One region of the Vagococcus intermedius genome, then DNA from elsewhere that is predicted to be linked to it. Evidence: predicted binding sites of a transcription regulator. Region 1 holds the regulator's gene; each other region holds the start of a gene.

Region 1 (10,294 bases):
TCTAAAAAAATCACCTGCGCCTTGTTCGTCCCCTTCATGAGTAACCATGTTGGCTGCTACATAAACTTTAGCATCATACTCTTTAGCAAAAGCCACACCTTCGGCCATTTCCTCAAAGCTAAAATTACCCGCACGACTCCTTAAACCATATGCATCTCCACCAATATATACCGCATCAGCACCATAGTGTATCGCTGTTTTTAATTTTTCTAAAGTTCCAGCTGGAGCTAAAACCTCTGGACGTTTTAATATTTTTTTCATGATCTTAGTTCCTCCTTATTTCACTTCATCTGGATCCATCAAAAAGAACCCGGTATCTAAACTACGTTCTTGTGGATGTAGTACTATTACTTTTTCTAACAACTGATTTGCTACCTCAAGCGTCCACTCATCAGCTTCTAAAATACGGGCTGCTTGGACAAATAGTTTGGCAATATCAACTAGCTTACTACCTGGCGTATATATTCCATCTAATTTCCAATGAGTCAATCCAAGTTCAAATAGTTTGTCTAATTCTGTCATCAAGTTAACATCACTGTCGGCAAAAATATGAGTGCCGTGACTATCTTCATAGACAGAATAATGCGTTTCTTCTTTTTTAGGCTCAGATAAAAACAAGCCACGTTCCTTACTTGTATCATCCTCACTTTTAATATAGGAAAAGAAATTTTCAACTAACGGTCGTTTAGATTGATGAATACATGTTGCTCCATAAACTAATATCTCACCGAAAATATCTAACTGTTTCGTCATATCAACTAATTCTAAATAAGGTACTTCTCTGGCAATAACCCCGCCAATTGCTCCTCTTTTTCCCCAAAAATTAATTTGACGGGCACTGGTAACTAAAGTATGGGCATCATAAATAAAAGGAAGTGCTAACTTTTCCTTCTGTAAAACATAAATAACTCCTGTATCACCCACTGTAATTTGGTCAACCCCAATATCGACTAGAAATGTCAGATATTCTGGAATCAACGTCATTTTTTCAGGATGCATTATACCATTAACTGCTATCGTTGCTTTTTTATTATAAGAATGAGCTAATTCTACTAATTCTTTTTGTTCTGCTCTTGAAAAGTACCCAGGCAGGCGTAAGCCAAATGCTTCATCACCAAAATAAATATTATCAACCCCACAAGCAAGTAATTCTCTAGCTTGGGCAACTGATTCGACTGTTGATGTGATTTCAATTTTATTCATAAAAAAACCTCCTATTAAATTCAATCGGTTAAACGGGCTTAAAAATACGCAAAAAGCTGGTAGGAGCTTTGGTTTTGCACCTACCAACTTATATTGTATTATTCGTTATTTACACCTTAAATACTAACCTTTTTCCACTGTATTTTCAAGTGTTTTTTCAGATACCGTAACGTTTATCTTACCTTTACTAGAGCCAATCGTGACGGTATCACCCCTTGATATTTGACCTAGAAGTAATGCTTCGCTTAGACGATCCTCTACTTCTTTTTGCAGGGCTCTTTTAATTGGGCGTGCCCCATACTCTGGGTCAAATCCTTCTTGAGCAATAATATCTAAGGCTGCCACAGTAAATTTAAGACTAATATTTTGTACTTGTAAGCGACTAACTAATGACTTACTTAAAATTTTTACTATTTCACGTAATTCTTTTTGATCCAAGGAATGAAACACAATTGTTTCATCTATCCGGTTAAGAAATTCTGGTTTGAAAGCTTTTTTTAGTTCTTCTAAAATTTTAGAAGACATCGCTTTATGGTCAGTTTGAATATTTTTAGCATTAAATCCAACCGATTTTTCCTCTTTTAAAGCAGTTGCTCCAATATTAGATGTCAAAATAATAATCGTATTTCTAAAATCTACCTTACGTCCCTTAGTATCTGTCAAATAACCATCATCTAACACTTGCAACAAGATATTAAAGATGTCTGGGTGTGCTTTTTCAACTTCATCTAACAAGATAACCGAATATGGTTTTTGACGAATTTTTTCAGTCAATTGACCACCCTCATCATAACCAACATAGCCTGGAGGGGAACCAATTAAACGGCTTGTTGCATGTTTTTCCATAAATTCAGACATATCAACCCGAACAAGGGCCTCCTCTGAACCAAAAACAGATTCAGCTAACGCTTTAGCAAGCTCAGTCTTCCCAACACCTGTTGGACCTAAGAACATAAAGGAACCAATTGGACGTTTAGGATCTTTCAATCCACTACGTGCACGACGGGTTGCACGAGCAACTGCACTAACAGCCTCTTTTTGTCCAATCACACGTTTATGCAACTCATCTTCTAGATTAATAAGACGCTCGCTTTCTTTTTTCTCTAATTGTCTTAGGGGGATGTTAGTTGTTTGAGAGACAATCTCCGCAATATCTTCTGCACTCACTTCCAACTCATAACTAGACTCACGGATTGCTAATTCTTCTTCATATTTTTCAATTTTCTTTACTTGCAACTTTTCTTTTCTACGTAAATCAGCTGCCAATTCAAAATCTTGTTCATGTAAGGCGACTTCTTTTTCTCTTAATATTTCTTCATATTTCTGACGCATTTTTGTACGTTTCGACACTTTATTGGCTTTAGCCAAACGAACTTTAGCACTAGCCTCATCAATTAAGTCAATTGCTTTGTCTGGTAATTGACGTTCTGTCATATAACGCGTCGACAAATGGACAGCAGCCTCAACAGCCTCTTCACTAATAGCCACTTGATGGTGCCTTTCATAATATTCCCGTAAGCCAATTAAAATTTCAACGGCCTCTTCTTCACTAGGTTCTTCAACAAGTATTTTAGCAAAACGTCTTTCTAAGGCAGCATCTTTTTCAATATATTTTTGATACTCATCTAGTGTTGTTGCTCCGACAGTTTGAATCTCACCTCTAGCCAAAGCAGGCTTCAATATATTAGAAGCATCTATTGCTCCTTCAGCTCCCCCAGCACCGATTAAGGTATGTAATTCATCAATAAATAAGATAACTTGTCCATCATGATAAATTTCTTCTATGATTTTTTTCATGCGATCTTCAAATTCACCACGATATTTAGTCCCTGCTACAAGCGACCCCATATCAAGCATCATTAAGCGTTTCCCTACCATATCATCTGGCACTTCTCCAGAAACAATTTTTTGTGCCAAACCTTCAGCAATTGCGGTTTTTCCCACACCTGGCTCACCTACAAGAATTGGATTGTTTTTAGTACGTCGACTTAGAATTTGAATCAAACGTTCAATTTCCTTGCTACGTCCTACTACAGGATCCATTTTGCTATCATAAGCTAATCTTGTTAAATCTCTAGCCAACATATCTAATGTAGGCGTCCCTTCTTGTGGCATTTGAGCTTGTCTTTGGGTACCACCTTTTTTCTGACCAATTTTACTAGTTTTAGATTCTGATACACCAATTTTTTTCAATGTATATTGTCTTGTTTTAGCAATATCTAAACCAAAATTTTTCAAAATTCTCACTGCTAAAATTTCTTCTTCACGCAATAAACCTAGTAAAATATGTTCTGTACCAATACAAGGTGCACCTAATCGCTTAGATTCATCACTAGCATAAGCTAGTACTTTCTTAGCTCTAGGTGAATAAGGTAAATACATCGGTGTAGTACCTGCTTTATGATTACCATAACCAATAATAGTTTCAATTTCTGCTCTTACGTAATCCTTACTTAAACCAGATTGACGTAATATCTTCCCGGCTATACCACCTTGCTCATTAATCAATGCACTCAACAAATGCTCTGTGCCAACTGATTGATGCTTAAAACTTTGAGCCTCTTCTTGCGCAATTAATAATACTTGTTTGGCTTTATCTGTAAACACTTCATCCATCATATAATTTACTCCTTCTCCTCATAACGAAGTCGTTCTATAATTATTTTAATCATGTTAGCTCTAATCATATCTTCTTTTTCTCTAAAATCTGCCTGTAGTATCTCGCTAGACATTAAACTATGCAGCAAAGCGCCTTCTCTTTTATTAATAATATCATAGTTATATAATTGCTGCAGGATAGCTGTCGCATCGTGCTGTGTTAATTTATTACCTACCACATTTTCTAACTCTGTTAAAATATCACCATGATGATTTAAGGTGATTTTTTTTATTCTAATATACCCTCCGCCACCACGCTTGCTCTCAACATTATAACCTTGAGCAACAGTAAAACGTGTCTTAATAACATAATTGATTTGGGAAGGTACACAGCTAAATTGTGAGGCGATTTCTGCTCTTTTTATTTCAATTTTATCTTTCTCCACCAAAATTTCTTTGATATATTCCTCAATTAAGTCGGATATATTTTGATTATCCATAAAATTAGCCTCCTAACTTTTTGACTATTTTTGACCTTAAACCTATTATACTAAATTCCTGATTTATAAGTAAAGAAAAAGCGGCCAGCATTCTCTTCTTAAATATGAAAAAAAGAGATAAGACAGAAGTCTTATCTCTTTTAATTAATTTTTATCGGGAAGACAGGATTCGAACCTGCGACCCCTTGGTCCCAAACCAAGTGCTCTACCAAGCTGAGCTACTTCCCGTTACCAAAAAAAAATGCACCCAAGAGGAGTCGAACCTCTAACCGCCTGATTCGTAGTCAGGTACTCTATCCAATTGAGCTATGGGTGCAAATAATATTTAAAAAATGCCGAGGACCGGAATCGAACCGGTACGGTGATTACTCACCGCAGGATTTTAAGTCCTGTGCGTCTGCCAGTTCCGCCACCCCGGCGTATTACAACTGGTCTTATAATACTTTTGTTATTAAGATAACAAAAGCGGAAGACGGGGTTCGAACCCGCGACCCCCACCTTGGCAAGGTGATGTTCTACCACTGAACTACTTCCGCAATCTAAAGAAAAAAAGAGAGTTTCACTCTCAAAATGCCGGCTAAAGGAGTTGAACCCTCGACCCTCTGATTACAAATCAGATGCTCTACCAACTGAGCTAAGCCGGCTAATAAATGCGGGTGAAGGGACTTGAACCCCCACGCCGTTAGGCGCTAGATCCTAAATCTAGTGCGTCTGCCAATTCCGCCACACCCGCATATAAATGATGACCCGTACTGGGCTCGAACCAGTGACCCTCTGATTAAAAGTCAGATGCTCTACCAACTGAGCTAACGAGTCATATGGAGGTTAACGGGATCGAACCGCTGACCCTCTGCTTGTAAGGCAGATGCTCTCCCAGCTGAGCTAAACCTCCATGGGATATTAATAATATCTAAGCGTGGCGACGTCCTACTCTCACAGGGGGAAACCCCCAACTACCATCGGCGCTAAGAAGCTTAACTTCTGTGTTCGGCATGGGAACAGGTGTATCCTTCTTGCCATCATCACCACACTCTTAGATATCTATTAAATTGAGTAATTGCTCACTCAAAACTGGATGTTAAAGCTTAATCAAAACATTCCTTGATCCTACGTTTAAATTCTTGGTTAAGTCCTCGACCGATTAGTACTAGTCCGCTCCATACATCACTGTACTTCCACTCCTAGCCTATCTACCTGATCGTCTCTCAGGGGTCTTACTTTCCGAAGAAATGGGAAATCTCATCTTGAGGGGGGCTTCACGCTTAGATGCTTTCAGCGTTTATCCCGTCCACACGTAGCTACCCAGCAATGCCCTTGGCAGAACAACTGGTACACCAGCGGTGTGTCCATCCCGGTCCTCTCGTACTAAGGACAGCTCCTCTCAAATTTCCTACGCCCGCGACGGATAGGGACCGAACTGTCTCACGACGTTCTGAACCCAGCTCGCGTGCCGCTTTAATGGGCGAACAGCCCAACCCTTGGGACCGACTACAGCCCCAGGATGCGACGAGCCGACATCGAGGTGCCAAACCTCCCCGTCGATGTGGACTCTTGGGGGAGATAAGCCTGTTATCCCCAGGGTAGCTTTTATCCGTTGAGCGATGGCCCTTCCATGCGGAACCACCGGATCACTAAGTCCGTCTTTCGACCCTGCTCGACTTGTAGGTCTCGCAGTCAAGCTCCCTTATGCCTTTGCACTCTGCGAATGATTTCCAACCATTCTGAGGGAACCTTTGAGCGCCTCCGTTACTCTTTAGGAGGCGACCGCCCCAGTCAAACTGCCCATCTGACACTGTCTCCCGCCACGATAAGTGGCGCGGGTTAGAATGGTCATAACACAAGGGTAGTATCCCACCAACGCCTCCTTCGATACTAGCGTACCGAGCTCTACGGCTCCTACCTATCCTGTACATGTGTCACAAACATTCAATATCAAACTACAGTAAAGCTCCATGGGGTCTTTCCGTCCTGTCGCGGGTAACCTGCATCTTCACAGGTACTAAAATTTCACCGAGTCTCTCGTTGAGACAGTGCCCAAATCGTTACGCCTTTCGTGCGGGTCGGAACTTACCCGACAAGGAATTTCGCTACCTTAGGACCGTTATAGTTACGGCCGCCGTTTACTGGGGCTTCAATTCTGAGCTTCGCATAAAGCTAACCCATCCTCTTAACCTTCCAGCACCGGGCAGGCGTCAGCCCCTATACGTCATCTTTCGATTTTGCAGAGACCTGTGTTTTTGATAAACAGTCGCTTGGGCCTATTCACTGCGGCTGGTCCGGAGACCAGCACCCCTTCTCCCGAAGTTACGGGGTCATTTTGCCGAGTTCCTTAACGAGAGTTCGCTCGCTCACCTTAGGCTACTCGCCTCGACTACCTGTGTCGGTTTGCGGTACGGGCAGTTGTATTCTAACTAGAAGCTTTTCTTGGCAGTGTGACATCAGAAACTTCGGTACTTTATTTCCCTCCCCATCACAACTTGTCCTTGAAGACGTAAGCATTTTACTCACATCAAGACTTGTTGCTTGGCCACACACTTCCAGTCGTGTGGATTTCTTAGCCTACTGCGTCCCTCCATTGGTCAAACAAATACTACTGGTACAGGAATATCAACCTGTTGTCCATCGCCTACGCCTATCGGCCTCGGCTTAGGTCCCGACTAACCCTGGGAGGACGAGCCTTCCCCAGGAAACCTTAGTCATACGGTGGACAGGATTCTCACCTGTCTTTCGCTACTCATACCGGCATTCTCACTTCTAAGCGCTCCAGTAGTCCTCACGATCTACCTTCAACGCCCTTAGAACGCTCTCCTACCAATGTACAAAAGTACATTCCACAGCTTCGGTAATATGTTTAGCCCCGGTACATTTTCGGCGCAGGGTCACTCGACTAGTGAGCTATTACGCACTCTTTAAATGGTGGCTGCTTCTAAGCCAACATCCTAGTTGTCTGTGCAACCCCACATCCTTTTCCACTTAACATATATTTTGGGACCTTAGCTGGTGGTCTGGGCTGTTTCCCTTTCGACTACGGATCTTATCACTCGCAGTCTGACTCCCGGATATGAATGGATGGCATTCGGAGTTTATCTGAATTCGGTAACCCGATATGGGCCCCTAGTCCAAACAGTGGCTCTACCTCCATCATTCTTAATCCGAGGCTAGCCCTAAAGCTATTTCGGAGAGAACCAGCTATCTCCAAGTTCGATTGGAATTTCTCCGCTACCCACAGCTCATCCCCGCACTTTTCAACGTACGTGGGTTCGGTCCTCCAGTGCGTTTTACCGCACCTTCAACCTGGCCATGGGTAGATCACATGGTTTCGGGTCTACGACAACATACTCAAGCGCCCTATTCAGACTCGCTTTCGCTACGGCTCCGACTCTTCATCTTAACCTCGCATGCTATCGTAACTCGCCGGTTCATTCTACAAAAGGCACGCCATCACCCATTAACGGGCTTTGACTTGTTGTAGGCACACGGTTTCAGGATCTATTTCACTCCCCTCCCGGGGTGCTTTTCACCTTTCCCTCACGGTACTGGTTCACTATCGGTCACTAGAGAGTATTTAGCCTTGCGGGATGGTCCCCGCGGATTCCGACGGAATTTCTCGTGTTCCGCCGTACTCAGGATACTCATAGGTGTGTGATCAATTTCGCCTACGGGGCTTTTACCCACTACGGCTGACCTTTCCAGGTCGATTCGACTATCCATCACAACTACCATATTTGAGTCCTACAACCCCAAGAAGCAAGCTTCTTGGTTTGGGCTCTTACCGTTTCGCTCGCCGCTACTAAGGTAATCGAATTTTCTTTCTCTTCCTGCAGGTACTTAGATGTTTCAGTTCTCTGCGTCTCACCTCATATACCTATGTATTCAGTATATGATGACAGCCTATGACAGCTGCCGGGTTTCCCCATTCGGAAATCTCTGGATCATAGCTTACTTACAGCTCCCCAAAGCATATCGGAGTTAGTCCCGTCCTTCATCGTCTTCTAGTGCCAAGGCATCCACCGTGCGCCCTTATTAACTTAACCTAATTTACTAACAATGTTGTTAGATTTTTGACTTCCACATGTAGCGATACATGCTCCATCAATCCTTTAAACAGCGTTTTGAACTTTGTTTAAAAACTCTTATGAATAGTACTAATGTACTTATCATCAACGCGGTGTTCTCGGTTTGTTTTGATTAATTATATCTTTAACTATCCAGTTTTCAATGAACAAATTAGTTGATAACTTTCGTTATCAATGGAGCCTAGCGGGATCGAACCGCTGACCTCCTGCGTGCAAAGCAGGCGCTCTCCCAGCTGAGCTAAGGCCCCTAAGTTTTAAGAGTAGACCTCTCAAAACTGAACAAAGTGACTTACCTGTAGGATTCCGTTATATTCCTTAGAAAGGAGGTGATCCAGCCGCACCTTCCGATACGGCTACCTTGTTACGACTTCACCCCAATCATCTATCCCACCTTAGGCGGCTGGCTCCAAAAGGTTACCTCACCGACTTCGGGTGTTACAAACTCTCGTGGTGTGACGGGCGGTGTGTACAAGGCCCGGGAACGTATTCACCGCGGCGTTCTGATCCGCGATTACTAGCGATTCCGGCTTCATGTAGGCGAGTTGCAGCCTACAATCCGAACTGAGAATGGCTTTAAGAGATTAGCTTGGCCTCGCGACCTTGCGACTCGTTGTACCATCCATTGTAGCACGTGTGTAGCCCAGGTCATAAGGGGCATGATGATTTGACGTCATCCCCACCTTCCTCCGGTTTATCACCGGCAGTCTCGCTAGAGTGCCCAACTTAATGATGGCAACTAACAATAGGGGTTGCGCTCGTTGCGGGACTTAACCCAACATCTCACGACACGAGCTGACGACAACCATGCACCACCTGTCACTTTGTCCCCGAAGGGAAAGCTCTATCTCTAGAGTGGTCAAAGGATGTCAAGACCTGGTAAGGTTCTTCGCGTTGCTTCGAATTAAACCACATGCTCCACCGCTTGTGCGGGCCCCCGTCAATTCCTTTGAGTTTCAGTCTTGCGACCGTACTCCCCAGGCGGAGTGCTTAATGCGTTAACTGCAGCACTGAAGGGCGGAAACCCTCCAACACTTAGCACTCATCGTTTACGGCGTGGACTACCAGGGTATCTAATCCTGTTTGCTCCCCACGCTTTCGAGCCTCAGTGTCAGTTACAGACCAGAGAGTCGCCTTCGCCACTGGTGTTCCTCCATATATCTACGCATTTCACCGCTACACATGGAATTCCACTCTCCTCTTCTGCACTCAAGTTCTCCAGTTTCCAATGACCCTCCCCGGTTGAGCCGGGGGCTTTCACATCAGACTTAAAGAACCACCTGCGCTCGCTTTACGCCCAATAAATCCGGACAACGCTTGCCACCTACGTATTACCGCGGCTGCTGGCACGTAGTTAGCCGTGGCTTTCTGGTTAGATACCGTCAAGGTGGGAACAGTTACTCTCCCACTTGTTCTTCTCTAACAACAGAGTTTTACGATCCGAAAACCTTCTTCACTCACGCGGCGTTGCTCGGTCAGACTTTCGTCCATTGCCGAAGATTCCCTACTGCTGCCTCCCGTAGGAGTCTGGGCCGTGTCTCAGTCCCAGTGTGGCCGATCACCCTCTCAGGTCGGCTACGCATCATCGTCTTGGTGAGCCATTACCTCACCAACTAACTAATGCGGCGCGGGTCCATCCTTCAGTGACACCCGAAAGCGTCTTTCATAGTTCTGCCATGCGGCAAAACCAATTATGCGGTATTAGCACCTGTTTCCAAGTGTTATCCCCCGCTGAAGGGTAGGTTACCCACGTGTTACTCACCCGTCCGCCACTCTTCTTATATAAAAGGTGCAAGCACCTTTCGAAGAAGCGTTCGACTTGCATGTATTAGGCACGCCGCCAGCGTTCGTCCTGAGCCAGGATCAAACTCTCAATAAAAGTTATGATTAAGACCGAAGTCTTTAGCTCATTAATGATTG
Region 2 (10,294 bases), 610 kb from region 1:
CCATAAAAATAAAAATTTCTTTAATTTTATGGTTTAAAGCAAGAAAGAGCAAAGGAACTAACCTTCGCTCTTTCACATAACTATTATTTATTAAGCTTGTTTAACAGTTTCTGTAATTACGTCTAAAGCTTTTTTCAATACGATGTCATGGCTTAACATATCGTCATTTAAGACTTTACGAATTTCAGCCTCTTCCATAGCATAAGTTTCAGCTAAAGTTTTAACTTCGTTAGCAAGATCTTCTTCAGTTGCTTCAAATTTCTCTTCAGCAGCGATAGCTTCGATTACTAAGTTAGTTTTAACGCGAGTTTCTGCTTCACCTTCAAATTGAGTGTGTAAGTCAGCTTCAGTTGTACCTGTTAATTGGTAATACATTTCTGGTTGGATTCCTTGACGTTGCATGTTGTTTAAGAATTCTTCCATAGCACGGTGTACTTCAGCGTGAACCATTTCACCTGGTAGGTCAACGATTTCAGCATTGTCAACAGCTTGTTGGATAGCTAATTCTTGAACAGCTTCTTTTGCAGCGTTTAATTTGTTAACTTCTAAATCAGTACGGATTTTAGCTTTTAAGTCAGCTAATGTTTCTACTGAATCATCAACATCTTTAGCAAATTCGTCATCTAATTCTGGTAATTCTTTTGCTTTAACTTCGTGAACTGTTACAGCAAAGACTGCTTCAGCACCAGCTAAATCTTCTGAATGGTATTCTTCTGGGAAAGTTACTTTAACATCTACAGAATCGCCAGCTTTAGCGCCAACTAATTGTTCTTCAAAACCAGGAATGAATGAGCCTGAACCTAATTCTAATGAATAGTTATCAGCTGTACCACCATCAAAAGCTACGCCATCTTTCGTACCTTTGTAGTCGATTACAACAGTATCGCCATTAGCAGCAGCACTTTCTTTTAAAACTAATTCAGCTAAAGCTGCTTGTTTTGAAGCAATAGCTTCTTCAACTTCTTCATCTGTTACATCTGTATCTTGTTTGTCTACTGTAAGACCTTTGTAATCACCTAATTTAACTTCAGGTTTTAAGATAACTTTAGCATCGATAACCCAGTTTGAGTCAGCTTCCATACTTTGGATATCAATTGTTGGTTGAACAACTGGTTTAATTCCAGCTTCTTCAATTGCTGCTTGGTAAGCTGCTGGTAAAAGATCATTTAAAGTATCTTCATACAATGCTGCTTCGCCATACATTTTATTAAATAATTGACGTGAAATTTTACCTTTACGGAAACCTGGTGCGCTTAGGTTTTTCTTCACGCGGTTAAATGTTTTTGTTAAGCCTTGTGCTACTAATTCTTTATCGATTTCAAATGTTAATACACCATCATTGGTGCCTTTCTTTTCAAACTTGGCAGTCATATACTTATTCCCTCCAGAAAATATCTAATTTTAACAATTCTTTCAATTGCATACCCCACAATAGTACACTATTGTCACCTAAATGTAAACATTTTTACAACAAATTGTCTCAGGTACTAAAACAGTCTTACCCCATATTTTGTAACAGTTCATTTTGAATGAGTTGTTGCACTTTTCGCATTGAGGTCATCATCTCTTTTTGAGTGTCCGCTACTTTAATTTCTTGACCCAGATATGAGGCAACAAATAGCTTAACCCACAGCGATGCATCACTTATAAGCTCTTGCCCTTTTGGATAAATTAAAACCATCTGAACATGCAACGCCTGTTGTAGTTGTCCCGCCATTTCAGAATCTGTCGCGCCTAATTCCCTCATTAATTCAGTCATGCATTGTTGATAAATTGCTGTTGTCCCAATTGGTTCTAATTCGGCTAGTTTCAGTTTCTGTGTCCCACCAAAAATATCAGGCACGATGACCCTCTCTTTATAATCAATGGCAACTAAACTTTCTATCAACAATTGAGAGAGAAGCAAACTCACCTGTTTTTCATGAATTACTGTTGTAGCAACATCTGCATACTCTTTAAACGGAACTTTTTCTAATTCACTAATGACTTCTAGTGCTTTCATAAAAGAGCACTCGCCTAAATTAAGACCTGCTTTTACCCGATCTGCTAAACTAGCTTGTAAAAATTGTCTGGCATTCTCTTCACTGAATCCAACAAACCTAATTAGGTCATTTTTTTCTTGTGGTGTTATCGGAGACAAGTGAACAAGTTTATGACAATGAATAAATTTTTGATTGCTTAAGAGTGCTTGTAAATAAACTTTTAAGAAATCACTATCTGCCAAATATTCTGTTTGCATCTCAGTCGCGATTTTTTCTGCTTCCAGCGATTTATTTTGAGCTAACAAGCTTTTAACCAAACCATAGTTTGCTTCAAAATCAGGTTTCAAATTATAAGCTGCTTCTAGATTCTCTGTTGCTACCTTATATTGACCGTCATTAAAGGCTTGTTTGCCTAATGCTAAGTACCCTTCAAAATTATTTGAAAATTCTATACGTTCTCCCATTTCAGTGCCTCCTATATTAGTATACTATTGACTCATACCATTATATGCTTTTAGCGTGTTCAACGTCACAACACTTGTATCACTGAAAAAATCACCAATATGTTGTTTTTTTCCAGTAAAAATTGTTACTAAATAAGCCAGCATAAAAGGCCCCACCTGCATCATAAAACGACAAGCTCCTTCTCTAATCAAAACCGTTTCCCAGCTCAACCTTGCTTCATTAAAACAAACAACTTGAATACCAAAGATCATCTTCCCAATTGTTTGACCATTGGTTAACTTTGTCATCAAAATAAAATAACCTAAATAGATAATTGACTCAACAATCGCTATTCCTTGTAAATTAATCATCGATGTCGGGATTAACCAAACAAAAAATGTTGATAGCGCATTGATACAAATTAAATCAACTAAAAAAGCGTACAACCTGATCCAAAAACCTGCATAAAAATAGTCTGGAAAATCATGAAATACTGGCGATTTTTTACTTTTCCTTGCTGTTGTCAAATAAGACCATGCACTTTGTCTTTGGTATCTCGTTTTTGGATCATCCGGGAGATTATTTTTTTCTTTCTCTTTTAAATGTTGAAAATAATCTGTCACTTCTTTTTTTTCATGCTGACTTTTACTGGCTTTAATCATTTTTTTATTGTCTAGTGGCTCTCCTACAGACGGACTACTTCCCTCATTTTCATCACTTAATAACGCATCCAATAGTTTTTCTACCCGTTCATCCTCTAGATCCTCAGAGACTGAACGGGCTGTTCGTTCTTGTCCTTCTATTTTATCCGTCACACTTTCTGTCGTCACTTCTGAATGATCATCATTTATCATTTGCTCTTGTTGTTTCTTAATAGCTTGTTGCTTTTTCCACTCAACTAATTCCTCTTCTGAGGGGAAGCTTGGCAATTTTTTTAAGTCTTCTCGATTATCTTTAGCGTCTTCCTGACTCCCATCGATCCGATCTTTGAAGTTATCTTCCTTAGTCATCTTACTCCCCTCCGTATAAATACATCATTTCAAGAGGTGATACCTCTTCTTTTGGCATTAGTGATTGATTTAAAGGAGATTGACTCTTAAATCCTGTCAACTGATTGATAGCTGAACTTAACCAATTACCACCTAAACTTTTAGCAAATGAATTATTAGTATTGTCATAGCTAATCACTGAGGCATCACGTAATTTATGCTCTTTTCTCAGTGCTTCTAGCGCTTCATCAGGATAGCCTAATTCATCGACCAAGCCATTTTCTTTAGCTTGTTGTCCATCATAGATACGACCATCTGCAATTTTTTTAACCGCTTCTTCTGACATCCCACGACCCTCTGCAACTAGTTTAACAAAACGATTATAGGAGCTATCAATATTTTTTTGCAGTACGTCACGTTCTTCTTTTGTCCACTTACGAGTACTTGACCCTATATCTTTAAACTGACCACTTTTAACAGTTTCGTCTTTAAAACCAATCTTATCAAAAAATTCTGACATATTTAATCCCGTCATAATCACACCGATTGATCCTGTCATCGTTTCTTCTGTTGCAAAAATTTTATCAGCCTTAGCTGAAACATAATACCCGCCACTAGCTGCCATATTTTTCATCGACACATAGAGTGGTATCTTACGATCTTTTTGAATTTTTGTTAATTCACGAGCGATTTCAGCACTTTCATAAACGCCACCACCCGGTGTATTCACTTCTAGTAAGACCCCTTTAACAGTTTCGTCTCCTTCAATCGCTTTCAATTGCGACATGAAAAAATCATGATTATAGCCCTCACTACCAAATAAACCAGCTGATTCTGTTGGGCCAATTGTGCCATCTAGCTGTAACAACGCAATTTTTTGATTGTCATCACGTTCATTGATGACTACCTCTGACAATTGACTATCTGTCATATGAGAGGTTAATTCTGTTTTAGCATCAGGTACGGCAACTAAACTTGTAGCCAATAATAAGCCCGCTGCAATTCCTACCGCAATCCATCTCTTTTTATTCATCTTCTTCTCCTTCAAAAGTTAGTCAGTTTATTTTAACATAAACTATTTTTTAGTAGCCTGTTCAAACCACTTGCTGTAACAAAAAAGCCTGGAATCAAGATCCCAGACTTTTGATTATGTCATTATGCAAAAATCATCAACTAGTGATTATTAAGCTTGCAATAATTCATAAATCTCCATTGCAACTAAATCAATATCGTCAAATTGATACACTTGTTGTGTGTCAGTTTCTGTTAATTCAAACATTTCATTTGCTGAATCATAAGTTACGATACATCTTTCGTTACCTTCACGCTCAAAACGACGAACTTGAATTTCATTATCCGTTGCCTCAGTCATAGCTTCTAAACGTTTGATAATCGCTACTAATTGTGAATGTCTCATAGGGTAAACCTCCTTCAATATCACTTTCTGTTATATTGTATCAGACTCTTATATAACATGCACCGAAAATAATCATTTTTTTTGATTTTTTTTTAGCCTCATCTTATTTTTTATATCAGTTAGTCAAATTACGACCACCATAATTTAATTAGAGCCTGTGTCCCCTCATTTTCAAATCCATTTTTTACTAGCTCCTCATACAGTTCTTTCGCTTTTTCGGTGGCAGGTAACGCTATATTCATTCGTTCTGCTTCACTTAAAGCAATATTTAAATCTTTCACAAAATGTTTAACGAAGAAGCCTGGTGTGTAATCCTCTTTTAAAATTCTAGGAGCATAGTTTGCTAACGACCAGTTAGCTGCACTACCTCCACCGACTGTATCCAATACTTTCTCCAAATCAAGTCCCGCACTTTTAGCATAAACTAATAACTCTGTCATTCCTGTCATCGTGCCAGCAATCATAATTTGATTGGCCATCTTTGTATGCTGTCCCGAACCAGCTGGACCTTGTAGGTTTACTTTTGAACTAAAAATAGCTAATAGCTCTTTGATTTCTTCAAAACTAGAAAGATCTCCGCCAACCATTGTAGTCAACGTCCCATTTTTAGCACCTAAATCCCCACCAGAGACCGGTGAATCAAAACTAATTGCTCCTCTATCAGTAGCCGTCTTAGCAATCTTTTGTGCTAAAACAGGCGTACTAGTCGTCATATCTATTAAAATTTTATCTGTAACTTCCGCTTGAAAAATACCACTTTCGCCATAATAAGTCTCCTCTACATCATGTGGATAACCAACCATTGTAAAGATAATATCGCTAACTTCAACAATTTGTTGTGGCGAATCTTGCCATATCGCACCTAAACCGACTAACTCATCAGCCTTTTGTTTGGTCCGATTGTAAACAGCCACCTCATAGTTACTTGCAAGTAAATGCTTAACAATGGATGACCCCATTACGCCTGTTCCGATAAATCCAATTTTTTTCATCTGTTGAAGCCTCCAATTCATTTTTATTGATAATAATATCTACCTTTATTATACATTGAATCCGTTTTATTAAAAAGCCTTTCACAAGAAATAAGCATACTATATTGGGGAGATTACTAAATGAAAACTAGATACAAAAAAAAGCTTAACTCCTAGGAGCTAAGCTTTTTTATTATTTAGTGTAAGAATCAACTAACGCTACAACCTCATCAGCTGTATCACATTCGTTAATTGCTTTATCCGCTAGTTCAGCCATTTTAGCTGTATCTAAACGTTTCATCAAGCTACGAGTTTTAAGAATACTTGTCGCACTCATTGAAAATTCATCTAAACCTAAACCAACAAGTAGTGGTACAGCTGTTTGATCGCCAGCCATCTCGCCACACATACCTGCCCATTTCCCTTCAGCATGTGCTGCATCAATAACGTTTTTAATTAAACGTAAGATTGACGGGTTATAAGGTTGGTATAAGTAAGAGACACGTTCGTTCATACGGTCTGCTGCCATTGTATATTGAATTAAGTCATTCGTACCAACACTGAAGAAATCGACTTCTTTAGCAAATTTATCAGCAATCACAGCTGCTGCTGGGATTTCAATCATGATACCTACTTGAATATCAGAGGCTACTTCGACACCTTCAGCAATTAATTTAGCTTTTTCTTCATCTAAAAGGGCTTTAGCACTTCTAAATTCTTGAAGTGTTGCAATCATTGGGAACATGATACGTAATTGACCATGAACTGATGCACGTAGCAAGGCACGTAACTGAGTACGGAACATTGCATCTTCAGCTAAACAAATACGAATAGCGCGGTACCCTAAGAATGGGTTCATTTCATGTGGTAATTGTAAGTAAGGTAACTCTTTGTCTCCACCAATATCCATTGTACGAACAACAACAGGTTTACCAGCCATACCTTCTAAAACAGCTTTATAAGCTTGGTATTGGTCGTCTTCTGTTGGGAAATCTGGTGAATCCATGTATAAAAACTCAGTACGGTAAAGCCCCACTGCCTCACCACCGTTATTGTTAACACCCTCTAAATCTTTAGGCGTTCCAATATTGGCAGCTAATTCAATGTGTTTGCCATCAGCTGTAACAGTCTTAGCATCTTTTAACTTGTCCCATTCAGCTTTTAATTCAGCATAATCTTCACCAATTTTAATGACAGCTGCTTTTTGTTCATCTGTTGGATGAATAAATGCTTCACCATCAATACCATTTACGGCCAACATATCGCCTTCAGCAACTTTAGTCGTAATTTCTTTTGTTCCAACAATTGCTGGAATCTCTAGAGAACGAGCCATAATAGCTGAGTGAGAGGTACGTCCACCGATATCAGTAACAAAAGCTTTAACATAGCGACGGTCTAATTGAGCCGTATCACTTGGTGTCAAATCGTGTGCTACTACCACAACTTCTTCATTAATCATTGAAGGGTTGGGTAATTTAACGCCTAATAAATGACTTAAAATTCGTTTAGCAACATCTTTGATGTCAGCAGCACGCTCTTGCATGTAAGGGTTATCTTCCATCGCTTCGAACATACCAATAAACATATCTGTTACTTCTTTTAAGCCTGATTCAGCATTAGTTTTGTTATCTTTGATATTGCTTTCAATACTACCAATCATTTCTGGATCTGAAAGAACCATTAAATGTGCATCAAAAACTTGTGCTTCAGCTTCTCCAAGAGAGTCTGCTGCTTTGTCTCTGATAGCTTGTAATTCTTCTGTTGATTTTGCTAAAGCGCTTTGTAAGCGTGCAATTTCGCCTTCTGAATCTTCAACTGTTTTCTTCTCAAATGATAGATCTGGTTGTACTAGCAAATAAGCTTTAGCAACCGCTACGCCATCACTTGCCCCAATACCTTTTAACATTTCTGCCATTATTCTGATAAACCTTCTTTAGTCATTGTTTCAACGATTGCTGCCATAGCATCTGCTTCGTCAGCTCCATCGATTGAAATTACAACATCAGCACCTTGGCCAACACCTAATGACATAACACCCATGATTGATTTTAAGTTTACTGATTTACCTTTATACTCTAAGTTAATATCAGAGTTAAATTTGCTTGCAGTTTGGACTAATAAAGTCGCAGGACGTGCATGAATTCCTGTATCAGCAATAATGTGAAAGTTTTTTGTTTCCATAGTAATCGTTCTCCTTTGAGTATGTTTTTTTTGATGAAGCAAGGTACTTATTTTTTATAAAAAATAAATTTATATTTTAATAAGATATAAGCCCTTTCTCCAATAAAGAGTACCATTTTTTTAGAATACTTACAACAGTTTTATACTTTCTAGCAAACTTTCTGAATCTCTATTACTTTTTTCATGTTCTTTTCACAAATTATGGTTGAAAACGGTACACAATTTTACCACCTAAACCCGCTTCTCCTACAATTTCCTTACGTTTAGGATGAGTATTCCAACTTTCCCTAAACAATAAAAACTCTGGTTGCTCAATGATCAACTCGTCAATTTCGCCTGCTACAAGTTGTGTTAATAACTTATTATAGTCACGTTCTTCCATCAACTTCCCCTCCTTTTTTGTCTAGTTTAACATAACAAATAACTTTGTTAAAAATAATTTAAATCACTAATCAATATTCTTGATTGATAATTTAAAGATGCTATAATTAAATCAAAGGTCAAAAAAGGTCAATTATTATATTACGACCGATTTTGCCTAGTCAATTAAAGGATGTGATTGATATGAAATGCCAAAATTGTCAACAAAATGAAGCAACTATTCACCTTTACGCCACTGTTGGGAATGAGCGTAAACAGTTAGATTATTGCCAATCTTGTTATAAATCTTTAAAACAACAACATGAAAAACAGTTGTCACAACAACAAGATCCTTATGGGCTAGGAGCAATCGATGATTGGTTCCGTTCCCTATCTAAACAATTAAATCAACAAAATTCTACTCCTCCTAAAACTCAGGCAGGAAATCATAATGGCACTAACAACCAACCGCCACACACTAATAGAGAGAGTTCTTTATTGACTGAATATGGCTTAAATTTAACAGAAGCCGCTCGACAAGGTAAGATAGATCCGGTTATTGGACGTGACAAAGAAACCATGCGAGTGATTGAAATCTTAAATAGACGTACTAAAAATAATCCCGTTCTCATCGGGGAACCTGGGGTTGGGAAAACTGCCGTTGCTGAAGGTCTTGCTTTAATGATTGCCAATGAAAAAGTGCCCCAAAAACTAGCCAATAAAGAGGTAATTCAACTCGATGTGGTTGCCTTAGTCCAAGGAACCGGAGTACGTGGGCAATTTGAAGAACGTATGCAACAACTGTTACAAGAAGTACAAAATGATGACCGTATTATTTTATTTATTGATGAGGTTCATGAATTAGTTGGTGCTGGGAGTGTCGGCGAGGCTAATTTAGACGCTGGCAACATCCTGAAGCCAGCTTTGGCTCGTGGTGAAATCCAAATGTTAGGCGCTACGACATTAAATGAATACCGTATCATTGAAAAAGATGCTGCCTTAGAACGTCGCTTACAACCTGTTCAAATAAATGAACCCACCCAAGAAGAAACCTTGGCTATCCTAAAAGGAATTAAAACACGTTACGAAGATTATCATCATGTGACTTATAGTGAAAAAGCCTTAGCTAGTGCTGTTAGCTTATCTAGTCGTTACATTGCAGATCGTCATCTGCCTGACAAGGCAATTGATTTGCTTGATGAGGCGGGGTCTAAAAAGAACTTGACGATTCAAACCATTAATCCTGATTTACTAGAAAAACGCATCAAAGAAAATGAACAGCTTAAACACACCGCTTCTATAGAAGAAGACTTTGAAAAAGCTGCTTATTACCGTGATCAACTAACTAAATTGATGACCTTAAAAGAAAAAGAAATTTTAGATGAAGACCGACCTGAAATCACTGAAAAGGATATGGAAAAGATTGTAGAACAGCAAACAAATATCCCGGTTGGCGCTCTTCAAGAAAAAGAACAACAACACTTAAAAACACTAGCAGATGATTTACGTCAAAAAGTAATTGGGCAAGATGAAGCTGTTGATAAAGTAGCTAAGGCTATTCGTCGTAATCGAATCGGACTAAACCAAAAAAATAGACCGATTGGTTCTTTCTTATTTGTCGGACCAACAGGAGTTGGGAAAACAGAACTAGCCAAACAATTGGCTTACGAATTATTTGGTTCCAAAGATAATATGATCCGTTTCGACATGAGTGAATTTATGGAAAAACATAGTGTTGCTAAACTCATTGGCTCCCCGCCCGGTTATGTTGGTTATGAAGAAGCAGGTCAACTAACAGAACGGGTACGTCGTCAGCCTTATAGTTTAATTTTACTAGATGAGGTAGAAAAAGCTCATCCCGATGTTTTACACTTATTTTTACAACTACTAGAAGATGGTCGTCTTACTGACTCTAAAGGACGCACCATTAGCTTTAAAGACACCTTGATT
Region 3 (10,294 bases), 750 kb from region 1:
CGTGGATTATCCGAACATATTACGGTTCGTTTAGCGAATGGCTTAGAGGCGGTAGAAAAAAATGATCAGATTGATACTGTGACGATTGCTGGAATGGGTGGCTCATTAATTAGTGATATTTTAGATCGTGGTGTTAACAAGGGGATATTAACGGGAAAAGAGCGTTTAATATTACAACCTAATATTGGTGAGAAACGCTTGCGCAAGTGGTTGGTTAAATATAAATACCAGTTGATTGCTGAAGAGATTTTAGAAGAAGACGGAAAACGTTATGAAATTCTAGTTGCTGAAAAAGCGGTAGAAGCACCGAGTTATTCCGATCAAGAGTTATTGTTTGGCCCGTTCTTATTGGAAGAGAAATCACCAATTTTTTTAGAAAAGTGGGCGAGCGAATTGGTACAAAAACAACGTATCTTAGCCCAGTTAGAGACAACTAATAACGATCATCAAGCCAAAATAAGTGAGTTAAAACAAGTGGTTAAATGGATTGAGGAGCTGAGAGCATGAGTCTTCTAGTACGTGATTTTATTAAACGTTTTGAAAGTTATTGTCCGCAAGAACTAGCAGAACAGGGAGATCCGGTTGGTCTACATTTTGGTTCACTAGATCAGGAAATCTCTAACGTGATGCTAACACTTGATGTTCGACCAGAGACAGTGGCCGAAGCAATTGAAAAAAAAGTTGATTTGATTGTTGCCAAACACCCACCCATTTTTAGACCAATCAAACGTTTAACTATGGATGACCCACAAAATCAAATGTATGCTGAGTTAATTAAACATGATATCGCAGTGTATGCTGCACATACTAATTTAGACATTATAGAGAATGGTTTAAATGATTGGTTTTGTGATGTATTAGGAATCAATGAGACCACTTATTTAGCACCGACTCATCATATTCCATACTATCAATTAAAGCTAACTGCAGCTAAGTCAACTATTGAACAGGTTTTAGCTGGAATTAGTGTTATTAAAGGAATGGAAATGGTTACAAAAACTGTAACCGAACGACCAAAAACATTACAATTAACAAATAATCAGCTGGATTTTAAGCTAGATAAGTTTAGTTGTGATAAAATAGAACTACAACTATTAGTATTAGAGACTGATAAGGCAAAAATGACACACTTACTTCAGACTCTTAGCAAAACAGAAGATATCATCTATGATTGGCAAGAAGCGGTGGATCAAGTTAAGACTTATGGAATTGGTCGTGTCGGTAACTTATCAGAACCACTTAGCTTAGAAACGTTTGTTAGACAAATCAAAGAGACCTTTGATTTAGATGGTTTGCGTTTGATTAGTGATAATCCGACAGAGTTGATTCAAAGAGTGGCGATTTGTGGCGGAAGTGGTGAGAAATTTTATCGCGATGCCTTAAAAAAACAGGCAGATGTTTATATTACAGGCGATGTTTATTACCATACAGCTCATGATATGTTAGCAGATGGCTTGTCGGTTATTGATCCAGGTCATCATATTGAAGTGCTTTGCCAGTCACGCTTAGCTGGTATTTGTAACACATGGAAAGAAGCTTATAATTGGGACGTTGTATTTCTTCAGTCTGAAGCAGATACAAACCCTTTTAAATATTATTAACCAATAAAGGAGAATGTTATTATGTATGAAAATCTAGTACCTCGTTTTTTATCTTATGTCAAAACCGAAACTCGTTCAAATCCTGAAAGCACAATGACCCCTTCAACGCCCACACAGGTTGAATTTGCCAAAGTGTTAATGAAAGAATTGACAGAAATTGGTATGTCAGAGGTTTCTTACAATGAAGCCAATGGTTTCGTAACAGCCACTTTACCAGCCAATACAGATAAAGAAGGCGTGCGTAGTATGGGATTTATTGCTCATATGGACACAGCTGATTTTAATGCGGTGAATGTAAATCCGCAAATTATTGAAAACTACGACGGTAAATCAGATATTCCTTTAGATAAAGAAGGAAAGTATGTCTTAGCACCAAAAGATTTTCCAAATATGACTAACTATGAAGGCCATACTTTAATTACAACAGATGGTTCAACTTTATTAGGTTCAGATGATAAATCTGGAATTGCTGAAATTATGACAGCAATGGAAATCTTAATTAAAGACGATTCAATCAAACATGGTAAAATCCGTGTCGCCTTTGGACCTGATGAAGAAATCGGAACAGGTGCTGATAAATTTGATGCTGAAGGTTTTGGTGTCGATTTTGCCTATACAATGGACGGTGGTCCAGAAGGCGAATTACATTTTGAAACATTTAGTGCGGCTCAAGCTAACATTACCATTCATGGTAAAAATGTTCACCCAGGATCTGCTAAAGATAAAATGATTAATGCGCTCCAAGTTGCTATCAAATTCCATAATGAATTACCCGCAGATGAGTGTCCTGAAAAAACAGAAGGCTATGAAGGGTTCTATCATTTAATGGCTCTAGAAGGTAACGAAGAAGAAGCAAAAATGTCATACATTATTCGAGACCATGATCGTGAAAAATTTGAAGCACGTAAAGCCGTTATTACAGATATTCAAACTAAATTAAATGCTAATTTTGATCAAGAACGTATTGTTATTGATATGTATGATCAATATTACAATATGCGTGACGTGATTGAAAAAGATATGAGTATCATCGAATTGGCTAAAGACGCGATGAATGCGATTGGTGTGACACCAAAAGTGGAACCTGTTCGTGGGGGGACTGATGGTTCTAAGATTTCAATGATGGGTATCCCAACACCAAATATTTTTGCTGGTGCTGAAAATATGCACGGTCGTTTTGAATTTGTTTCTGTTCAAACAATGGAAAAAGCGACACAAGTTATTGTTGAGATTGCGCGTTTAAACGCTGAACAAGCTTAATTAGTTAAGAAAACTTCTTCTTCGGGAGAAGTTTTCTTTTTTTAGATAGGTTTTTCCTATTTTCTATGGCATAATAAAAGAAAGATTAGAACGAGGTGAATGGATTGTTATCCTTTGAAGAAAAGAAAGCATTGTTTGATAGTGTTTCCGAATTAAAAGTACAAGAAGTGTCAATGAACCGACTTAACTACCATTTTGAAGAAAGTGCTGTACCAAAAACAACGGTTGTAAAATATTTACATCCAAAAAGTGCAAATGCTTTTGTTTTTGCTGGTTATTTACCAAAAGAAGAAACAAAAGATGGCTATATTTCAGTCATTGACGCAACAAAAGAAGAGATTGAAGTATTAGTGGCTAAAGCCATCGAAGAATTACGTAAAACAGAAGATGGTTATGAAGATGGCTATCAAGAAGAGTGGTATGACGAACGTGGTGACATGTTAACGTTACGTTACTCTAACTATATGTGGGTTGTGTTAATGTCGACTGGTTCGGTTGAAGCGGTTTTTAAATCAAGAGAACAAGCTGCTGGTTATTTAATGGATGAAGGCTTCGAATAGATGAATTCTATTAACTAAAATTATAAGTTTACGCCAAAAAGCGCTGAATTATCAGGGCTTTTTTTGTTATCTAGTCAAGTAGGGTTGACATATAGTCTAATTAGACTATAATTTATATTTAAGTTAGATAAGAGAAAGAGTGATCGAAATGCCTCAAATAATCAAACCACATGATTTTAACTACATCAAAGAACAAACCTATCATTTAATTAATGCCTATCAATCAGTCAATGATCCTAGGACAATTGCTACTTTTGAAGGGCTGATTGAAGAAAAAATTAACCGGCGGTTAAAAGAAAAATATGAAAAAGTTGACTTATTTTTAGAGCAAGTTATGACCCCAAGTATGACTAAAACACGAGCAGATAGTTATTTAAGTCAACTTCAAACTGAGGTATTGCCGTTAGAGCAACCATCTGATAAACAAATTCAAAAATGTTTTAGAAAAGTCAAAAAATTAAAAATACCAGATATTTCTAAGTGGGAGCTGACACGCTATTCCTATCTTAGTTGGACAGATAGTGGTAGCCAAAAGAAATACATGATGGCGCCTATCAATCAACAATTTGTTGGGCTTTATGGTCATTTTGAACCTAGTATTAAGAAAGGAATCTGTGCTGTATGTCAACATGAAGCGAACGTTTCTTTATTTTTAACAACGACCAAGGCAGGCGCAGATGGATCGTATACTAAAAAAGGTAATTATATCTGTGTAGACAGTGACCAGTGTAATTATCAATTAACGTCTTTAAAAGGCATAACGGAATTTTTTGCACGTTATCAAGGTAAGTAAGATAATTTTGAAAAGGAGAAAGACAGAAATGAAATCATTTTTAATGTTAGGTCAATCTAATATGGCTGGACGTGGCTTTATTAACGAGGTGCCACGTATTTGCAATGAAAAAATTAAAATGTTACGAAATGGTCGTTGGCAATTGATGGCAGAACCGATTAACTACGATCGAGAAGTGGCTGGTGTCGGGTTAGCTTCTTCTTTTGCCTTATCGTGGGTAAGTGACCATCCAACCGAAGAGATTGGTTTAATTCCCTGTGCCGAAGGTGGTAGTTCTTTGGATGAGTGGGCAGTAGAAGGGCCTCTTTATCAACATGCTTTGTGTCAAGCAAAACTAGCTTTAGCAGAAAGTGACTTAGCGGGTATCTTATGGCACCAAGGTGAAAGTGACAGTTATCATGGCCTATGGGAAACATATTATCAAAAATTATTAACTATTATAACAGCGTTAAGAGCTGATCTAAATGTGCCAGAGATTCCGGTGATAATAGGTGGCCTAGGCGATTATTTAGGCAAAGTTGGCTTTGGTCAGCATTGTCTTGAGTTTAAAAACGTATCAAAGGAACTGAAACGTTTTGCTGAAGAACAAGACAACTGTTATTTTGTCAGCGCAGTTAAGCTGACTGCTAATCCTGATGGAATTCACTTAGATGCTATATCTCAAAGGAAATTTGGTCTGCGTTATTATGAAGCGTTCAAAAGGAGTGAGCATATTTTGTCACCTTTAGAATCTGAAAAAAACAGTTTGGTCCTCGATGAAGATCGCCCTAAAACAATAAATGAGCGGCTTTATTTAGCGAGTTATGAGTTGGCTATGGGACAGATAACCTATCTTGATTTTGAACAGACCTTGGCGCAAGTTCAAAAACCAAAAGAAAGGGAAGCGAAATGATCCCTTTATTGATACTTGGAATGCTCAAAGAAAATCCTGGGGCTCATGGTTATGAGTTACTACGCCTGATGACAGAGCGTCATTATCATTATGTGGTCAATTTTACCAAAGGCTCTTTTTATTATAATTTGCAACAGTTAGAAGAAAAAAGCTGGCTTGAACGTCTAGAGCCATCCTCACCGCCTCTCAATAAAAATAAAGAAGCCTACCACTATCAGCTGACGGAAGCAGGAGACAAACAATTTAAAAAATTAATGGTCAAATATGGTTCTAAAACCGATTATGTGACGCTCTCCTTTTATGCTCCCTTATTATTTGCAGAAAATTATGAGCCAGAAGAATTTAAGCAATTGATTAAACAACAGCTTGCTCAAACTGAAGAGAAGATAAGGAAGACTCAAAAGGCACTAGAAACACCTGAAAGTTTAGTCCCTGCCTTTGCAAAAATGTTAGAAAATTCAATCGCCCATCATCAAGTGAATTTGAAATGGTATCAGGAGTTATTGAATGAGCAAGAAAAAGAACCTAAGTAATTAGGTTCTTTTTTACGTCTTAGGACGGATGACAGTTAGTAAATAAATCTCGTATGATAGTCGTAGCATTGACTAAAAAGTAGTGGATGATAAGTAGACATAGCTACTTTAAAGAGAAAAATTAAGTTGAAAAATAGGTGAGTATATTGTTTGACCTATTTTGACCTTAGTAGTATACTTAGTTATGTAATCAAGGAGGCGAAGGTATATGAATATTGAAAAAATGACAACAACGTTACAAGAAGCAATTGCAGCAGCCCAACAAGTGGCGGTGACGAGAAAGCATCAAGAAATTGATATTGCTCATCTCTGGAAGATTTTTTTACAGCCAGATCATTTTGCTTATAATTTTTATTCTGATGCAGGGGTACCGATGGATGCCTTTGTAGCTGAAGTCGATTCAGCCCTTGATAAATTACCTGTTATTGAAGGAAATGTTCAGTACGGTCAAGGACTAAGTCAAAATTTATTTAACTTATTACAAGAAGCAGATAAAATCCGTGCCAATTTTGAAGATGATTATTTGGCAACAGAAGTGGTCGTGTTAGCCTTAATGGCTTTACCAAATCATCCGTTAGCTAAATTTTTAACACAACATGGCATGACTCAAAAAGGGTTACGCCAAGCTATCGAAACTATGCGAGGAGGCGATCGTGTGACGTCACAAAATCAAGAAGAACAATACCAAGCGTTAGAAAAATACGCAATAGATTTAAACAAAGCTGTTAAAAGTGGGAAACAAGATCCGATTATTGGGCGTGACGAAGAAATTCGTGACGTTGTCAGAATCTTGTCTCGTAAAACGAAAAACAACCCAGTCCTAATTGGGGAACCAGGGGTTGGTAAAACAGCCATTATTGAAGGATTAGCTCAACGGATTGTCAGAAAAGATGTCCCAGAAAACTTAAAAGGCAAAGTAATTTTCTCATTAGATATGGGTGCTTTAATTGCCGGTGCTAAATTCCGTGGCGAATTTGAAGAACGATTAAAAGCAGTTTTAAAAGAAGTTAAGAAAAGCGATGGGCAAATCATCCTATTTATTGATGAAATCCATAACATTGTTGGAGCTGGTAAAACAGAAGGTAGCATGGATGCTGGCAACTTATTAAAACCAATGTTAGCTCGTGGTGAGCTACATTGTATTGGTGCCACAACCTTAGATGAGTACCGTGAATATATGGAAAAAGATAAAGCATTGGAACGTCGTTTCCAACGAGTCTTAGTAAAAGAACCTACCGTTGAAGATACCATCAGTATCTTACGTGGGTTGAAAGAACGTTTTGAAATCCATCATGGAGTCAATATCCATGATAACGCCCTAGTGGCAGCGGCTACTTTATCTAATCGTTATATCACAGACCGCTATTTACCAGATAAGGCGATTGATTTAGTTGATGAGGCATGTGCGACTATTCGGGTGGAAATGAACTCAATGCCAACCGAACTAGACCAAGTGACACGTCGGTTGATGCAGCTAGAAATCGAAGAAGCGGCACTAAAAAAAGAACAAGATGATGCAAGTAAAAAACGTTTAGATACCTTACAAGAAGAGTTAGCCGATCTTCGTGAAGAAGCTAATAGTATGAAAATGCGTTGGGAAACTGAAAAAGCAGAAGTCAACCAACTTAGTACGAAACGTGAAGAGTTAGATAAAGCACGTCACCAACTGGAAGAAGCTGAGAGTAACTATGATTTAGAAGAAGCGGCAGTCTTACGTCACGGGACGATTCCAAAATTAGAACAAGAACTAAAAGCCCTAGAAGCTGGCAATGAACAAGCCGAAGGACGTTTAGTTCAAGAAGCCGTAACAGATAATGAAATCTCATTAGTTGTAGGGCGCTTAACAGGTATCCCAGTGACGAAGTTAGTTGAAGGGGAACGAGAAAAAATCTTACGTCTGAATGAGACCCTACATAAACGGGTCATTGGCCAAGATGAAGCAGTAGATGCCGTGTCAGATGCTGTTATCCGTTCGCGTGCTGGCTTACAAGACCCAAATCGACCACTAGGCTCATTCTTATTCTTAGGACCAACTGGGGTTGGTAAAACAGAATTGGCTAAAGCTTTAGCTGAGGACTTATTTGACTCAGAAGAGCACATGGTCAGAATTGATATGAGTGAGTATATGGAAAAACACTCAGTTTCTCGTCTAGTCGGAGCTCCTCCAGGTTATGTGGGGTATGAAGAAGGCGGTCAATTAACGGAAGCGGTTCGTCGTAGTCCGTATACGATTGTCTTATTGGACGAAATTGAAAAAGCACACCCAGATGTCTTCAACCTATTACTCCAAGTGTTAGATGATGGTCGTTTAACAGATTCTAAAGGTCGAATCGTTGACTTTAAAAATACAGTCTTAATTATGACAAGTAATGTAGGCTCACAAACATTATTAGATGGTGTGACGGCAGAAGGAACCCTACCACAAGAAACAAAAGAGTCAGTGATGGGACAATTACAGTTGCAGTTTAAACCAGAATTCTTAAACAGAATAGATGATACCATTTTATTCACACCATTAACTTTAGCTAATATGAAACGGATTATTGATAAGATGACCAGTCAGTTAAGTCGTCGTTTAGAAGATCAAGACATTCAGTTAGAGATGTCAGATGCTGCGAAAGATTGGGTGGCCGAATCAGCCTATGACCCAACCTACGGGGCACGTCCACTTAAACGTTTCTTAACTAAAGAAATTGAAACCCCACTTGCTAGAGAAATTATTGCCGGAAACGTTGGTCCCGAAAGTCGTGTGACAGTTGATTTGCGTGATGGTCAATTAGTTTTTGATAGCCAAGTGATAGCAGAACCTTAAAAATAACTAAAAGTTAATAAAAAAGGCTCCTCGAATTGAGGAGTCTTTTTTTTATGCCAATAGTTCGGCTAAAGTTAGCGCATAGATTTCCATATTCTTCATTAAATCACTAACAGCCATATACTCATTTTTATTATGAGCAATCCCTTTTTGACCAGGAAAAGAAGGGCCGAAAGCGAGAATATTTGGCATACTCCGCGCATAGGTTGCCCCAGTGGTTGTGACAGGTGTCCCATCTTCGCCTGTACAGTCTTTATAAACTCTCTGCATTGTTTTAAGCATTGGATGATGGCGATCAAAGACTGTCGATTTCATCCGACGCGTGACTATCAAGTCACTATTTGGAACTAGATGTTCAGTCATTGCTGATAGAACTTTCTCTTCTGTGACGGAGATAGGGTAGCGGATTGATAAAGATAGTCTTGCTTGATCCTTAGTAATTTCCAACTCGTAAGGTGTTAATTGTAGGGTACCTGACTCTTGATCGGAAAAAGCTACCCCGATCCCACTACCATCATGCTTATTATGGAAAGACGCACTTAGCCATGATAAATAAGTAGCTAACTCGCCATTGAAACGTGCTGATACCGTCGCTTGTTTGGCAAATAAGGTAATGGTATTAAGTCCCATTTCTGGGGCATTACTAGGCGAACGCTTTCCTTTGATTTCTAAGTGCTCGCCTGTTTTTAAGGTAATATTTAACGTATCTGGTACACTGCTACGGTCAAAATTACCAATAAAACTTTCAATTTGAGTAGCTGAATTATCTGAAAAACGTGTCACAATATCTATGCCAACCACGCCTCGCTCACCGTAAACAGCTGGATACTTGCAGTCAGGCGTATAGCCATAGACTGGGGCAGGTTCTACTGCAAGATACATGGGTATATCAGCTGAACCACTTTCTTCATCGCTACCAAAGACAATCCGAACGGTTTTGTTGGGGACAAATCCTAGTTCTTTTAAAACCGAAAGGGCATAGAGATTACTCATGATAGGTCCTTTATTGTCAAGTACTCCGCGTCCGTATAAAATCCCGTTATCTTCCGTTAAATCAAAAGGGTCATAATCCCAACCTGTCCCTTCAGGTACGACATCTAAGTGCCCAATAACTCCTAGATAATCTCGGGTCTCAGGGCCCCATTCAGCATAACCCATAGCATTATTGATTAACTGGGTTTTAAAGCCTAGCGACTCTGCCAGCTCAAGGGCTTTTAAAATGGCTTGTTTAGGCCCAGCGCCAAAAGGGGCGTCTATTTCTGGTTTACCTTTCACGCTATTTATCTGCATAACCTCTTTTAAACCTTTGAAAAAATCGGCTTGTCTAGCAGAAACAGCTTGTCTAATCACATTACAATCTAAGTTTGTCATTGTTATCGCTCCTTTTTAATGGTGACGCTTAAGTATTGTTTTAAATGATTTGGTCTTAAAATGAATTTTGCTACTATTGCCTAGGTATTTTTGGAGGTTGACAGACCTTGTTGTTAATAGTATATACTTTTTAAGAGTTTTGAACAATGTTTAAATAAGAGGTACAGGGTATTTTTGATTATTTTTTCAAAAAAAACAATCAAAAAAACAAAAAAGTATATATAATGTTTGGTAGATGTTGTAAGATACATTTATAAAAAGAAAACGATTTCTTGGTAAAGCTGTTGTATAAAATACTTTTAAATGACATTGTCAGATTATACCTAAAGTATTTAATATAGGCTTAATTACTTCAGAAGAAAGAGAGTGTAAAAATTTATGTGGGGAATTATTGCAACATGGCGTATGGCGCATGATGGTATTATCGCAGCGTCAGAACAGTTAAAGCAAAATGGTAAAGCAGGGGATGCCG

The links. The regulator CtsR, encoded in region 1, represses protease genes until heat stress. The targets are predictions, from matches to a motif close to TTGGTCAAAAAAGGTCAAANA.
Region 2: OL234_RS02580 (ATP-dependent Clp protease ATP-binding subunit) is a predicted target of CtsR. The motif match lies at 8,481-8,501, and genes of this name have one in related genera.
Region 3: clpB (ATP-dependent chaperone ClpB) is a predicted target of CtsR. The motif match lies at 5,787-5,807, and genes of this name have one in related genera.

What each region holds. Positions count from the first base shown of each region.
Region 1 is NZ_CP110232.1:2,189,296-2,199,589, forward strand. Features, by position in the region: gene OL234_RS10300 (peptidase U32 family protein) at 1-261, opposite strand, end outside; gene OL234_RS10305 (peptidase U32 family protein) at 277-1,203, opposite strand; gene OL234_RS10310 (ATP-dependent Clp protease ATP-binding subunit) at 1,327-3,819, opposite strand; gene OL234_RS10315 (CtsR family transcriptional regulator) at 3,828-4,301, opposite strand; tRNA gene OL234_RS10320 (tRNA-Pro) at 4,456-4,529, opposite strand; tRNA gene OL234_RS10325 (tRNA-Arg) at 4,544-4,617, opposite strand; tRNA gene OL234_RS10330 (tRNA-Leu) at 4,635-4,720, opposite strand; tRNA gene OL234_RS10335 (tRNA-Gly) at 4,766-4,837, opposite strand; tRNA gene OL234_RS10340 (tRNA-Thr) at 4,873-4,945, opposite strand; tRNA gene OL234_RS10345 (tRNA-Leu) at 4,953-5,034, opposite strand; tRNA gene OL234_RS10350 (tRNA-Lys) at 5,045-5,117, opposite strand; tRNA gene OL234_RS10355 (tRNA-Val) at 5,121-5,193, opposite strand; rRNA gene rrf (5S ribosomal RNA) at 5,216-5,331, opposite strand; rRNA gene OL234_RS10365 (23S ribosomal RNA) at 5,423-8,335, opposite strand; tRNA gene OL234_RS10370 (tRNA-Ala) at 8,553-8,625, opposite strand; rRNA gene OL234_RS10375 (16S ribosomal RNA) at 8,697-10,253, opposite strand.
Region 2 is NZ_CP110232.1:573,829-584,122, reverse strand. Features, by position in the region: gene tig (trigger factor) at 91-1,371, opposite strand; gene OL234_RS02620 (hypothetical protein) at 1,499-2,446, opposite strand; gene OL234_RS11025 (RDD family protein) at 2,471-3,088, opposite strand; gene sppA (signal peptide peptidase SppA) at 3,438-4,448, opposite strand; gene OL234_RS02605 (YkuJ family protein) at 4,599-4,832, opposite strand; gene OL234_RS02600 (NAD(P)-dependent oxidoreductase) at 4,961-5,824, opposite strand; gene ptsP (phosphoenolpyruvate--protein phosphotransferase) at 5,997-7,718, opposite strand; gene OL234_RS02590 (phosphocarrier protein HPr) at 7,718-7,984, opposite strand; gene ykzS (protein YkzS) at 8,184-8,366, opposite strand; gene OL234_RS02580 (ATP-dependent Clp protease ATP-binding subunit) at 8,549-10,294, shown strand, end outside.
Region 3 is NZ_CP110232.1:719,075-729,368, forward strand. Features, by position in the region: gene OL234_RS03295 (tRNA (adenine(22)-N(1))-methyltransferase) at 1-507, shown strand, start outside; gene OL234_RS03300 (Nif3-like dinuclear metal center hexameric protein) at 504-1,601, shown strand; gene pepT (peptidase T) at 1,623-2,861, shown strand; gene OL234_RS03310 (hypothetical protein) at 2,957-3,421, shown strand; gene OL234_RS03315 (FusB/FusC family EF-G-binding protein) at 3,570-4,214, shown strand; gene OL234_RS03320 (sialate O-acetylesterase) at 4,243-5,106, shown strand; gene OL234_RS03325 (PadR family transcriptional regulator) at 5,127-5,639, shown strand; gene clpB (ATP-dependent chaperone ClpB) at 5,848-8,451, shown strand; gene OL234_RS03335 (Sapep family Mn(2+)-dependent dipeptidase) at 8,503-9,822, opposite strand; gene OL234_RS03340 (glycosylasparaginase) at 10,201-10,294, shown strand, end outside.